Regions from separate parts of the Spongiactinospora sp. 9N601 genome, predicted to be linked through region 3. Evidence: riboswitches for the same ligand, from Rfam matches in the RefSeq annotation. Region 3 holds a riboswitch; each other region holds the start of a gene.
The links. Region 3 has a riboswitch for thiamine pyrophosphate ahead of ACH34R_RS01550 (FAD-dependent oxidoreductase). Riboswitches for the same ligand answer to the same signal wherever they lie in the genome.
Positions count from the first base shown of each region.

Region 1: linked by a shared signal. The riboswitch ahead of thiC (phosphomethylpyrimidine synthase ThiC) and the one ahead of ACH34R_RS01550 (FAD-dependent oxidoreductase) in region 3 are both predicted to bind thiamine pyrophosphate.
Region 2: linked by a shared signal. The riboswitch ahead of ACH34R_RS38850 (purine-cytosine permease family protein) and the one ahead of ACH34R_RS01550 (FAD-dependent oxidoreductase) in region 3 are both predicted to bind thiamine pyrophosphate.
Region 4: linked by a shared signal. The riboswitch ahead of tenA (thiaminase II) and the one ahead of ACH34R_RS01550 (FAD-dependent oxidoreductase) in region 3 are both predicted to bind thiamine pyrophosphate.

Region 1 covers NZ_JBIRBB010000003.1:83,706-87,030, forward strand. The annotation lists gene thiC (phosphomethylpyrimidine synthase ThiC) at 1-1,223, opposite strand, end outside; TPP riboswitch at 1,219-1,332, opposite strand; gene ACH34R_RS07420 (hypothetical protein) at 1,478-2,026, shown strand; gene ACH34R_RS07425 (Maf family protein) at 2,397-2,990, shown strand.
Region 2 covers NZ_JBIRBB010000023.1:100,693-104,017, reverse strand. The annotation lists gene ACH34R_RS38855 (methylated-DNA--[protein]-cysteine S-methyltransferase) at 145-699, shown strand; gene ACH34R_RS38850 (purine-cytosine permease family protein) at 696-2,057, opposite strand; TPP riboswitch at 2,048-2,162, opposite strand; gene ACH34R_RS38845 (class I SAM-dependent methyltransferase) at 2,213-2,863, opposite strand; gene ACH34R_RS38840 (rhodanese-like domain-containing protein) at 2,926-3,249, opposite strand; gene ACH34R_RS38835 (Fpg/Nei family DNA glycosylase) at 3,268-3,325, opposite strand, start outside.
Region 3 covers NZ_JBIRBB010000001.1:361,015-364,339, forward strand. The annotation lists gene ACH34R_RS01545 (NAD(P)/FAD-dependent oxidoreductase) at 23-1,213, opposite strand; TPP riboswitch at 1,344-1,459, shown strand; gene ACH34R_RS01550 (FAD-dependent oxidoreductase) at 1,944-3,128, shown strand; gene thiS (sulfur carrier protein ThiS) at 3,125-3,325, shown strand.
Region 4 covers NZ_JBIRBB010000012.1:299,205-302,529, reverse strand. The annotation lists gene ACH34R_RS28520 (asparagine synthase-related protein) at 1-892, opposite strand, end outside; gene tenA (thiaminase II) at 1,132-1,827, opposite strand; TPP riboswitch at 1,818-1,913, opposite strand; gene ACH34R_RS28510 (DUF6492 family protein) at 1,983-2,864, opposite strand; gene ACH34R_RS28505 (LLM class flavin-dependent oxidoreductase) at 2,992-3,325, opposite strand, start outside.

The DNA of each region.
Region 1 (3,325 bases), on a different contig from region 3:
ATGTCGGTGGTCAGCGGCCCGAGCGTGTAGAACGGCGCGTCGTCGCACCACTCCCGTTGCAGGTCGACGTTCTCCTTGATCTTGTGCATCGGGATGTGCCCGGGGCCCTCGTTCATCACCTGGTTGTCATACTCGGCGGCGATCCGGGTGAGTTCACCCTGGGTGCGCAGTTCGGCGAACTGGGCCTCGTCATTGGCGTCGGAGATCGACCCGGGCCGCAATCCATCGCCCAACGACCAGGTCACGTCGTACGCGGCGAAGATCTCGCACAGCTCCCGGAAGTGGGTGTACAGGAAGTTCTGGCGGTGATGCGCCAGACACCACGCCGCCATGATCGAACCACCGCGCGACACGATGCCCGTACGGCGGCGGGCCGTCAGCGGCACGTACTCCAGCAGTACGCCCGCGTGCACCGTCATGTAGTCCACGCCCTGCTCGGCCTGCTCGACCACGGTGTCTCGGAAGACCTCCCAGGTCAGCTCGGCCGGATCGCCACCGACCTTCTCCACGGCCTGGTAGAGCGGAACCGTCCCGACCGGGACGGGCGAATTGCGCAGGATCCACTCGCGCGTGGTGTGAATGTCCCTGCCGGTGGACAGGTCCATGATGGTGTCGGCGCCCCAGCGGGTCGCCCAGGTCATCTTGGCCACCTCCTCCTCGATCGAGGACGCCACCGCCGAGTTGCCGATGTTGGCGTTCACCTTCACCAGGAAGTTCCGGCCGATGATCATCGGCTCCAGCTCCGGATGGTTGACGTTGGCGGGCAACACCGCCCGGCCCGCCGCCAGCTCGCCCCGGACCACCTCCGGCTCGACCCCTTCCCGGAGCGCGACGAACTCCATCTCAGAGGTGATCTCCCCACGCCGCGCATAAGCGCGCTGCGTCACCGCCCCCGCCCCACTCGCCCGGCGAGGCGACCGCTCAGCGAACGCCGCCGCGTTCCGCAGCGGATCCCCCGAACGCCGCCCATCATCCTCGGGCCGCACCGTACGCCCGGTGTACGACACCGTGTCACCGCGCCCGGCGATCCAGCCCGCACGTAGCGCGGGCAGCCCGCACCGCACGTCGGCGTCGTAGTCCGGGTCGGTGTACGGCCCAGAGGTGTCATAGAGCACCACGGCACCCCCATCAGTGAGCGCCACCTCCCGCATCGGCACCCGCAGATCCGCCCGCTCTCCGTGCAAATACACCTTGCGGGCACGTGTCATCGCAGTGTCGGTCATGACGACTCGATCTCTCCCTACGCCGGCATTACCCGGTCAGGTTCCAGCGGTCAGCAGCCGTCTCAGCCACAATCTCAGCCCGGTTCACCGGACCCCCGCGATCTGTCGTGTCCAACCCTAACCCACACCCTCCCTTCGCCACAGCCCCCACGTGAGTGATCACTTGAAAGGATGAAGCCGTCGAGCACGGCCATGCGGCTTGGTAGTGGATATCGGCTGGCCGGCCCCGTGAATAACGTGGACAATCGGCAATCGTGATGGGGATATCCGGCTTCGAGCCGACCTTTCTCGTCGGGCTTGAAGCCGTCCGCGAGGAACACGGGCCGAGCCTGGCCGCACTTGGTGGCCGGCGTCTTACGGGGTTCGCGATCGTGCGCTTTGTCGAGACCGGGGAATGGTTCGCGGACTGTCCCGTCGTCTTGGACTTCGATGGTGTCCAGGTAGAGATCTGCCACTGGAAGCTCGATGAGCTGTCGATCAGCCGGGACAGCATCGACACGACGACTGCGATCAGTGACTGGGAGTGGTTCGAGCTGACTCCGGCGTGGGTCGGCGCCGACGAACGGCTTGAGCCGTTCGTCGGCCAGGAACTGCGCGAAGTTGCGCTGCTCGAGTGGCGTCCTTCGAGTCATGACGTGGCGGACGGCACCATCGCGGTGGAGTTCGTCTTCGATGCAGGCCGTTTCCACATCGCCAACGCCCTTGATGAGAACAGCATCGATCTCGGCGACGCTCATCCAGAATTCGTGCGGCACCCACTGGGCTGTGGCATGCAGCCTTGCTCTGGGGCGGCCTCCGGTTGATCTCGATGACCGGCAGCAGGGTCGCCTGGGCCAGCGTGCTGATTTGCCGGGAAATGTGCCCAGTGGGGCGGGGACGTCGGCGAGTGGGCCGAGCGGCCGGTCCAAGCCGGCCTTGCCGTCGTTGGTGAGCGGGACGGCGGTCAACATGCCTGGTAACGCCCAGGAGTTTCGTGGCCGGTGGCGAGGGGGTGGGCGGGGCTGGGATGCGGCGCTCATTCCAGAGCTGGGTATGGACCGTGGAAGGTGGCATGATCTTCTCTCTTGCTGGCTATCGTGTCTTTGTTCGATGCGCGAATCGGTTGGCTCTGCCCTGCTCCGCAGGGCTTTGATTGCTTCTCCGCCGCAGGCGGGATCTGATCGGAGGTTTCTTATGACGATCGTGCTGGCTTCCGCTTCGCCTGCCAGGCTTGCGTTGTTGCGGACTGCGGGGCTTGATCCCAAAGTGGTCGTCAGTGGGGTGGATGAGGATGCGGTGACCGCTGACACCCCCGGGGACCTCGCGCTCACGCTTGCTCGGGCGAAGGCCGCCGCTGTGGCCGAGCGGGTGGGGGATGGGCTGGTGATCGGCTGTGACTCGGTCCTGGAGATCGACGGTGTGCCGTACGGCAAGCCCGCGACGCCTGAGGAGGCGACGGCCAGGTGGCAGGCGATGCGCGGGAGCGATGGCCGGCTGCTGACCGGGCATTGCGTGATCGACGCCGCCAGCGGGCGGGAGGCCGCCGAGCTCGGCTCCACTCTGGTGCGCTTCGGGACGCCCACCGATGCCGAGATCGCTGCGTATGTGGCGACGGGGGAGCCGCTGCGCGTCGCGGGGGCATTTGCGCTGGAGGGCTTCGGCGGTTGGTTCGTCGAGGGCATCGACGGGGACCACGGCAATGTCCTTGGCATCTCCCTTCCTCTTCTGCGTCGCCTCTTCGCCGAATTGGGCGTCGAACTGCCCGCCCTCTGGCGCGTCGATCGTTGATCAGACCTCTCTTGGTGTCATGCGGACCGCCCCGGCCGGGTACGGCCGGCACTGGTCGCACGTGAAACGGTCATCGCCGGGTGGTGGCGGGGTGTCCTCCTTCGGAGCCGATCGCGTGCCGCGATGTGGTGGGGCTTTCCTGCGGCCGGTGTGGCCGACCTGTGCGATGGCCCGGTTTGAACGTTCCCATTTACAGCGCTCGGTGGACACCGCCTCGGAGGCGGACGGCAGCGGGTGAAATAGCGAGATCCGGCGTTGTCCGGAAACGGTATGTCGGGTCTTCCGTGGTGGGTGGCGTCTCCTTTGCGCAGGTCGTGGTATGTATGTCCGGCTCT
Region 2 (3,325 bases), on a different contig from region 3:
TCGTCCGGTCCGCCGTGTGAGGTGCGGGTGTCGCCGCGTCCGTTGTGCCGATCCGTCCGATACGCTGCGCTCAGCGGTGTCTAGTGCGTCTTCTGTTCGGCGGCCGGCTCACGGCCGACGGCGGGCGCGAGAGGGTGAGGGCCAGTGTCCGGCGACCTCGACGCCCTGCTGCGCGTCACCTCGCCCGGCTACCGCGGCCACGGGCCGCCCGACATCGCGTTCGGCACGACCGAGAGCCCGGCCGGCACGCTGGTGATCGCGGTCACCGCGCGCGGGGTGGCGGTGTGCAGCTACGACGACGAGCACGCCGTGTACGAGCGGGTCAGCCGGGCGATCGGCACGTTCATCGGCCCCGACCCACGCCGGCTCGACCCGGTCCGGCGCGAGCTGGACGCCTACTTCTCCGGCCGGCTGCGCACCTTCACCGCGAAGGTGGACCTCCAGCTCGCCACGTCGTTCGCGCGCAGCGTGCTGTCCCTGGTGAGCGGCGTACCGTACGGCACGACCACGACCTACCGCGCGATGGCCGAGCGGATCGGCCGGCCGCGGGCGCTGCGCGCGGTGGGCAACGCGCTGACGGCCAATCCGGTCTGCGTGATCTCGCCCTGCCACCGGGTGGTGGACGACGACGGCCCCGGCGCGTACGCGGGCGGGACCGCCGCCAAGGAACTGCTGCTCAACCTGGAGGCCCGCCCCTAACCGGCCGGGCGCAGCCTGCGGTCCAGCGGGGCCACCACGAGCGTGACCACGGCCGCGACCAGGAACGCCGCGAGCGCGGCGCTCATCCACGGCTGCGGCGCGAAGCCGAGCGCGGCGCGCGCCGACCTCCACAGCGACCGCCACCACGGCACCTCGGGCAGCGCCGCCACCAGCCACCACGTCACGAACCCGAGCACCCACGGCAGGAGCATCAGCCACCGGGAGGGGGCCCGTTCGCGGGTGTCCCAGCGGGCCATCCCGCGCAGCACAAAGTAGTCCACCGTGAGGACCGCGAACATCGGCACGAACACCGCGCCGATCAGCGCCAGGAACGCGGTGTAGGCGGTGACGTCGGCGACCAGCGCCAATGCGCTGATCACCACGCCGACCGTCACGGAGATGATCCGGCGATCGACCCTCGGCATCAGGTTCTGGAGCGACATGGTGGTCGAGTAGGTGTTGGCGAACGACTGGTCGGTCTCGCGCAGCACCAGAATCCCGAAGAACAGCGCGCCCAGCGGGGCCGCCACGAACGCCCCCCACACCTTGGTGTCGTCATTGCCGACCAGCGCCAGCGCGATGACGCCGAGGCCCAGGCAGGCCACCTGGGCGATCGAGTAGCCGACGAACACCCCGCCGAACGCGGCCCGGGGCGAACGCGAGTGCCTGGTGAAGTCGGCGGCCATCGGCACCCATGACACCGACAGCGCGATCACGTAGTCCACGGCGGGCACGAACCCCGCCCACGACCCGCCGCCCAGCGACGGCCCCTGCCGGATCAGCGCCACCGTCAGCCAGATCATCGCCACCACCACCCCGGCGGTGACGAACCGGCGCAGCAGCCGGATCGAGCCGAGCGGCCAGATGGTCAGCGCGACCGTGATCACCCCGCCGAGCAGGACCCAGACGGGGTACGGCACCGCCGTACCGAAGATCGCCTGAGCGCCGTTCGCGATCACCCACAGCTCGAACGCCCCCCAGCCGATCATCTGGACGGTGTTGAGCAGCGACGGCACGTACGAAAGCCGCGCGCCGAACAGCCCGCGCAGCAACACCATGGAGGGCCGCCCGGTCTGCGCCCCGGGCACCGCCGCGAGCCCCACCATCGCGGTGCCGATCAGGCTCCCCACCACAGTGGCCAGGATCGCGGCGGCGAAGGTCAGCGTCACCCCGGAACCGGTCGGATCGAGCAGGGTCAGGGCCCCGGAGAAACCGAGCAGGCTGACGCCCAAATTGGCCCAGAACGCGCTCTGGTCGAGCATGCCGAGGGTCTTGGGCGGGGCCTGATCGAGGGTGAGGGGCGCCTCGTTGGAATCGGACGGAGGATTGATGTGCGGATCAATGACGTCAGACGCCATCACACGCTCCCTACGCCGGCATTACCCGGACAGGTTCATGCGGTCGGCAGCGGCGATTACTGCCCTCTCAGCCCGGTTCGGCCCCGAGCTCCCGCGAGGTCTGAATTGCGCCCTCATCATGCCGTACCGGTCGCGTCTTGACCACAAGGGGTGGTTCACTCCACGGAGCCGGGCTCCCGGCGCATCAGCAGGCGGCCGTGGCGGAACCGCTCCCCCTCGTGCGGCTCGCGCAGTATCCGGCCGATCTCGGCGAAGCCGGCGGCGCGGGCCAGCGCGGCCAGTTCGTCGATCGGCCACCGGTACGCCTGCGTCACCTTGTGGTCGAACGGCGTCACCGGGTCTCCTTCGGACTCGAAGAAGCCGAGCAGCAGATGGCCGCCCGGGGCCAGGACGCGGCCGAACTCCCCGAAGTACACGGGCAGCTCCCGCGGGGGCGTGTGGATGACGGAGTACCAGGACACGATCCCGCGCAGTCCGCCGTCGGCCAGGTCGAGCGCGTCCATCGAGCCGACCTCGAAGCGCAGGTCGGGAAACGCCTCGCGGGCAAGGTCGATCATCACCGGCGACAGGTCGAGACCGAAGATGTCCAGGCCCAGCTTCCGCAGGTACGCCGTCGTGTGCCCAGGGCCGCATCCCAGCTCGGCGACCGGACCGCCCCCGGCAGTCCGTACGACCTCGGCGAACACGCCCAGCGCCGCGCGGTCCAGCGGCTGGTCGTCGAGCGCGTTGCGGAAGAGGTCGGCGTAGAGGGCGGCGATGGAGTCGTAGGCGTCCGCCGTGACGGTGAGGTGGGAGGGGTCTTGGATCACGACGGGCCACCCTAACCGATTCGCCGCAAGGCTCCATGAAAGGCGTGAAGAGCCCGCTTTCAGGCGACGAAAGGGTCCTGGCCGCTCTCGCTGGACATCGCACGCCCGGCCGCCGCCCAGGACTGCATGCCGCCGCCCACGTTGACCGCCTGCCGGCCGATGTGGTTGAGCCAGGCCGTGGCCTGGGCCGAGCGCCCGCCGACCCGGCACACCACATAAACGGTGGCCTCCGCCGGAACCTCCTCGACCCGTCCTTGCAGCTCACCCAGCGGGATGTGGGTGGCCGTCGGCGCGTGCCCCGCGCGCCATTCGTCGTGTTCGCGGACGTCGAGCAGGTAGGCGTCGTCGGGCACCGCGTTCGCGTCGATCTCGGGAACGTTCATGACCTCAATTGTCCCAGGTCACTTCAGCAACCGGGACAACCTCCGGTCGGCCAGCGGCTTGCCGCCGGTCTGGCAG
Region 3 (3,325 bases):
ACTGGGCGATCTGCAAACACCCTCAGGCGACCACGCAATCGCGCAGCATGGTGCCGGGATCGGCCAGGCGGCGGGCGTCGAGCCGCCGGCCGGCCTCCACGATCCGCCTGCCCTGGACGAGGTCGCGAGGGCGATCGACGGTGAGGATCGCGGTCAGCCGGTCATCGCCGGTCAGCCAGCAGATGGCCCATTTGGCGTCGGTGTGCGGGTCGCCCCGCAGGACGCGGCGGGCGGCGCGCGGGCCCGCGTGGTACCCGGCGTACTGCACCATGTGCCCGAACTGCTCCGACCAGAAGTAGGGCACCGGGTCGTAGACGGCGTCCTCGCCGAGAATGGCCGCGGCGGCGACGTCGGGCGCGCCGAGCGCGGTGTCCCAGTGCTCCACCCGCAGCCGGCGCGCGAACCTGCGCGACCACCAGGCGGCGCAGTCGCCGACCGCGACGACGCCGGGCAGCGAGGTGCGCAGGTGCTCGTCGGTCACGACCCCGTCGGCCAGCTCGATGCCGGAACCGGACAGCCAGCCGATCGCCGGGCGGACGCCCACGCCGGTGACGACGACGTCGGCCTTGATCCGCGAGCCGTCGGCGAGCGTGAGCCCGTCGTGGTCGACCGAGGCGACCCGTGTGGAAAGGCGCAGCTCGACCCCGGCCTCCGCGTACCACGGGACCGTCCACGCGCCCGCGTCGTCGCCGAGCGCCGCGCTCAGCGGGGTGGGAGCGGCCTCCACGACGACCACGTCGCACCCGGCGCGGGCCGCCGCGGTGGTGACCTCCGCGCCGATCCAGCCCGCGCCGATGACCGCCACCCGGACCCCGGGCGCGAGCCGGTCGCGCAGCTCCAGGGCGTCGTCGATGGTCCGCAGCACGTGCTGGCGGCCCTCACCGCGCAGCCTGATCGGCGTGGCGCCGGTCGCGATCACCAGCCCGTCGTACGGCAGCTCGCCCTCGGTCGTCTCGACCACTCCGGGCCGCAGCCCCTTGGCGGCCACGGCCTGACGCCAGTCGATCTTCAGGGCGTCGAGGTCGAGGTCGACGTAGGTCGAGTCGATCTCCTTCTCCCTGTTCAGCACGGCCTTGGAGAGCGGCGGGCGGTCATAGGGCCGGTGCCGCTCCTCTCCGATCAGAGTGATTCTGCCGTCGTACCCGTGGGCCCGAAGGGCCTCAAGACTGCGCACACCGGCGAGCCCGGCTCCCACCACCACGACCTGATTCACAACCCACGACCCTAAGTCGGCGCATCGAAAGCGCGCCAATGGCGATTCGACAACGAAAACGCTAATCCATGTACACGCCCGCAGCTGACACCCCGTGCGGGGTCACTTCTGCGGACGCTTAGGCTAGAAGGGATAAACGCACGGGAGTCCGGACGAACCGGGCTGAGAGGAGGGCTGTCACGGCCCTCGACCGTAACAGAACCTGATCCGGGTCATGCCGGCGAAGGGAGCGATCGGCCGCATGAGGCCACAGCGCAGCGAGCACCACCGAAGCGAGCAAAACCGCCACCAACCAGTCGATCGGGAACGAAGGAACCTGGTAGGGGCCTCCGAGGAGACCGGCTCGGAAGGAGCCACCCACGATGGGCGTACCCCGCCCAGGGCGGCCCCAAGCGAAGGTATGCGGAGTGTCGATCCCCCAGGTGGGGATGAGTTCGGCCCGAAACCCGCGGCCGGAGTCGCGAGCCTCCCGCACGCCGTGTCCCCCGGCGGGCTCGCGAACGGCCCGAAACCCCTCGGCGACCCCCCGGGCGTCCCCGCTCCCCCGCCGCTGAGCGCGGCCGGAGGCGTACCGGCGTCCGGTGGCGCCCCACTCGCCGATTCCCCGGGTACGGACGCGCCGGGACCGAAAAACCCGGCCGGACACGGAAGCACCCCAACCAGGGTTGATGGCGGCCCGCAAACGGCCGCAGAGCCCGCCGGGCGGCTCGCGGGCCGAGCGGGGCGGGTCGTGGTGGTGGGAGGCGGCGTCGTCGGGCTGAGCGTCGCGTGGCGGGCGGCCCGGGAGGGCGCGGCCGTGACGGTCATCGACCCCGATCCTGGGGGCGGCGCGTCGTACGCCGCGGCCGGGATGCTCGCGCCGGTGAGCGAGGTCACCTACACCGAGGAGCCGCTGCTGCGGCTGGGGGTGGACTCCCTCGCCCGCTGGCCGCGCTTCGCCGCCGAACTCACCGAGGCCACCGGCGACGACCTCGACCTGCGCTCGGCGGGCACGCTGGACGTCGCCTTCGGCGCGGACGACCTGGCGGCGCTGGGCGAGCTGGCGGAGTTCATGGCCAAACTGGACCTCCCCGTCGAACGGCTCACCGGCCGCGAGTGCCGCCGCCTGGAGCCCATGCTGGCCCCGTCGGTGCGCGGCGGCCTGCTCGCCCCCGGCGACTCCTGGGTGAACCCGCGCCGGGTGACCCGCGCCCTGCTCACCGCCCTGTCCAGGCTCGGTGTCCCGGTGCTGCGCCGCCGGGTCGCCGAAGTGGTGGTGGCCGGCGGCACGGTCCAGGGCGTACGGCTCGCGGCGGCGGACGCCGAGCCCGGCTCGCGCGGCGTGCGGCCCGGCCGCGCCCCGCTCCCCCGTCAGGACTCCGGGGCGGCCCCGGAGCAGATCCCGGCGGACCAGGTGGTGCTGGCGGCCGGGGCGTGGACCGGCTCGCTGCCCGGGGTGCCCGGCGGCGTGCTGCCCCCGGTACGACCGGTCAAGGGCCAGATCATGCGCCTGCGCACGCCCTATCCCGCGCTGACCCGCTGTGTGCGCGGCACCGTCCACGGCTCCCCCGTCTACCTGGTGCCGCGCGGAGACGGCGAGGTGGTGCTCGGAGCCACCCAGGAGGAGATGGGCTTCGACACCCGTGTCACGGCCGGCGGCCTGTGGGAGATCCTGCGCGACGCCAGGGAACTGGTGCCGGGCGTCACCGAGTGGGAGGTCACCGACGTGGTGGCCGGACTGCGCCCGGGGACGCCCGACAACCTGCCCGCGATCGGCCGCACCGCGCTGCCGGGGCTCCTGGTCGCCACCGGCCATCACCGGGGCGGCGTACTGCTCGCCCCCCTCACCGCCGATCTGGTCGTCCGCCTGCTGGCGGGCGAGACGATCGTGGACCACCCCTGTTCACCATCGCGTTTCGAGGAAAGCACCGAATGAAAGTGACCATCAACGGCAGCCCGTACGACCTCCCCGAGGGGGCCACCGTGGCGAACGCCGTGACCGCGCTCACCACCGCGACCTCGGGTGTGGCGGTCGCGTTGAACGAGGAGGTCATCACCAGGGGGGCGTGGGAGTCGACCGCGCTTTCCGAGCGGGACCGCGTGGAAGTGCTCACCGCGGTGCAGGGAGGATGA
Region 4 (3,325 bases), on a different contig from region 3:
GGACGTCGTCGCGCCCGGCCGTGAGGTGCCTGGCGTTGGGCAGCGCCGCGGCGGCCCGGCGCGCCCACACCGTGTCGCCCGACCCGCTGGGGCCGATGTCGGCGCCCTGGCGATGAATGGTCACCAGGCGGCCCGAGCCGCGCCCGGCCAGGAAGCACAGAGCGGTGGAGTCGAGCCCGCCGGACAGGTCGGCGCTGATCGTGTCGCCGTAGTGGGAACCGCCCTTCGCGCAGGAGCCGACCGCCGCGACCAGCGCGTCGCGCACCGCCTCCGCGCCCTCGGCCAGCGGCAGCGCCGGCTCCGGCGGACTCCACCAGCGGCGCAGCGTCGCCGTGCCGTCCGGCTCCAGGATCAGGCAGTGGTCGGGCGGCACCCCGGTGACGCCGCGCCACACCCCCGCCTGCTGGAGCGGCCAGGCCGCGCAGTACGGCAGCAGCCGCGCGGCGAGGACGCCCTCGTCGACCGGCGCGCCGGTCACCGTGGCCAGCACGTCGGAGCGGCTGGCCGCCACCGTCACGCCCGCCACCCGGGCCTGGAATATCCGGCGCACCGCCGAGGCGCTGCCCCGGGCTCGCACCCTGCCGCCGACCGCGGCGATCAGGTGGAAGCTGCCGGGCAGCCCCGCGACCACGCGTTCCACCTCGTTCAGATCACGTATCCGGTCCAGCCGCCGCGCCAGGTCGGCGGTGGTGACCGGGCATCGCCCGAGCACCGCCACCTGCGCCGAGCCCGCGCGGGCGTGGCGGATCTGATCACACGGCCACTCGCCGACCAGCCACGGACGGCCGGACGCGTGATCGATCACACCGCTCGCCCACGGGCGCAGCGCCCCTGCCGCGGCGGCCCCGGCCGCCCCGTCGGGAAGGACGGCGAACCACGGCTCCCCTCGCACCGTTGTTCCCCCGCCCGTCAGGCTTGGGGGTCGGGAAACCGGGACTGCCGGGCAGGCCGGATATCTGTCGCGCTCATGGGACCGCGCTCCTTTCCGCGATAGACCTTCGGTCACCCGCCATGTCTACCGATCAGGAAGTGGTCACCATAAGTATCCGGACGGTTACGCTCCGCGAACAATCTTGGTACGCATCCCTGGGCGCGCCGGATATCGACAGCGGCCCCCGACTCGGGGTCGGTTCAGAGCGAGACCCACTCCGCGGTGGGCCAGGTCTCCTGCCGCCACGCGCTGTCCCAGAACATCCACTCGTACTCGGTGGCCCGGCAGAAGGCGTGGACCATCTGTTCGCGCGTCTGCGGGCCGGCCGCCGCGGCCAGCCGGTCGGTGATCTCCTTGGCCTGGGTGACCGACTCGGCGAACGCCGGGTCGGCGTAGGTGGAGATCCAGGCGCGGTAGGGGTGGTCGGCGGCGCCGGCGGTACGCTCCAGCAGCGCCTCGCCCACGTCCTGGTAGACCCAGAAGCAGGGGAGGACCGCCGCCGCGAGCACCGGGTAGGGCGCCGACAGCGCGGTGGCCTGCAAGTACGAGGAGTAGCCGAGGCAGGTCGGCGACGTCGCGATCCCGGACAGGTCGTCCGGGCTCAGGCCGTACTCCTCGATGTAACCGGCGTGCAGCGACGCCTCCGCGGTCAGCGCGGTGTTCGCGCTCTGCGCGTAGAAGGCCGCCTCGTCGACGTCGCCCGCGCGCGTGGAGGCGGTGGCCAGCGCCTTGGAGAACGCCTCCAGATAGCGGGCGTCCTGGACGATGTAGAACGCGAACTTGTCGCGGTCGAGCGTGCCCGCGCCGAGCGCGGTGTTGAACGGGTGCTCGTGGATGGCCCGCACCAGCTTCGCGGTGCGCTGCCAGACCTCAGTGCAGAACGAACCCTCACCCACGGTGACGTCCCTTCGCTAGTCCGAACTAGAGCAGGTTCTACGGGTGTGATCTCAGCCCGGCGCGCCGGGCACCCCGCGTCATGGGTCACCGTAGCAGGTCGTGTCCGAACGCCCCGCCGGGGGGAGGCGGGCAGGGCGTACGCGGATCGGCGCGGTCAGCCCCCGGCCACCTGCGCGCAGCGCTGCACGGCGGCGAGCCGGACGTCCCACGGGGTGCGGGACTTGGCCGAGATCATCATCCCGACCGCGGACGGGGTCAGCCGGTCGGCGAAGTCGAGGGCGGCGGCGAGGTCGAGCGGGGTGTCGTCCCAGCGGTTGTGGCACACCGAGTCGGTGTACGGCGGGCGGCCCGCCGCCGCGCCCACGACCTCGTCCACGAAGACCCCGTAAAGGATGAACTCGGAAATGTGCAGGTGCGAGTTGAAGGCGTCCATCCAGTGCCGCCCGGTGACCTTCGTGATGCGTTCCTGCATCTCCCGCACGAGGGCCGGGTCCCAGAAGTTGAGCGAACTGACGTAATCGGGGAGCGGCAGCGCCCGGGTGGCGGGCAGGCCCAAAAGGCCGCGCGCCGCGTGGTGCCACTTGATATGCCGGTCCATTCCCGCGTGTACGCCGTCTTCGAGCCGGTAAAGGCACAGCCGGTCGTCGGTGGTGAAGCTCTCCGCGCGGGTCGGCCGCACCAGCACGACGTCGGAGTCGAGCAGTAGCGCCACATCGGCGTCCACGTGCGCGGCGGCGGCTATCTTGAGCGCCTGCTGGATGACCCAGCCGCGCACAGGTGGCCATGGTCTGCGCAGATTGGCCCACAGTCCGCTGCGAGGAACGCGGACATAGCGGCGGGGGAGAAGCTCGGGTTCGGTCCAGATCCGGCACCGCGGGCCCGCGAACCTGGCGAACACCGCCTGGTCCGCGGTGGGCACGATGACGTGGTGGACGGTGTCTTGTGACGTGTGGTGGAGCACGGACCGGTGGAGCTCGCCGAAAAGCTCCGAGTCCGGTCCGTAGCTCGGGGTGATGACCGCTAATTTCCTGCTCACGGGTATCCCGCTCCCATCCCTGCCGGAGGGTACGAATAAGCGCCCCCGATTCACTGCCGTCACTTCTTCTACCGCCTGCGCGAGGCTTCGGCAACGGGCGTGTTGGAACGTGCCAGGAAACGTTACTCTACCAGCGGTTTTCGGCCCCTCGGAGCGCTGCGCCGAAACGACTCGGCGGGCGCTGGAGCCCATAGTGTTCGCGAAGTGTGGAGCCCTCGTACTCGGTCCGGAACAGGCCCCGTTTCCGCAGAATGGGGACCACGTGGCCGGTGAACGCGTCGAAGCCGCCGGGCAGGTACGGCGGCATTATGTTGAACCCGTCGGCCGCGCTGCCGGTGAACCACTCCTCGATCCGGTCGGCGATCTGCTCGGGGGCGCCCGCCGTCACCCAGTGCCCCCGCGCCCCGGCCAGCCTGCGCAGCAACTGCCGGATCGTCGGGGCCTCGCGCCGCACGATGTCG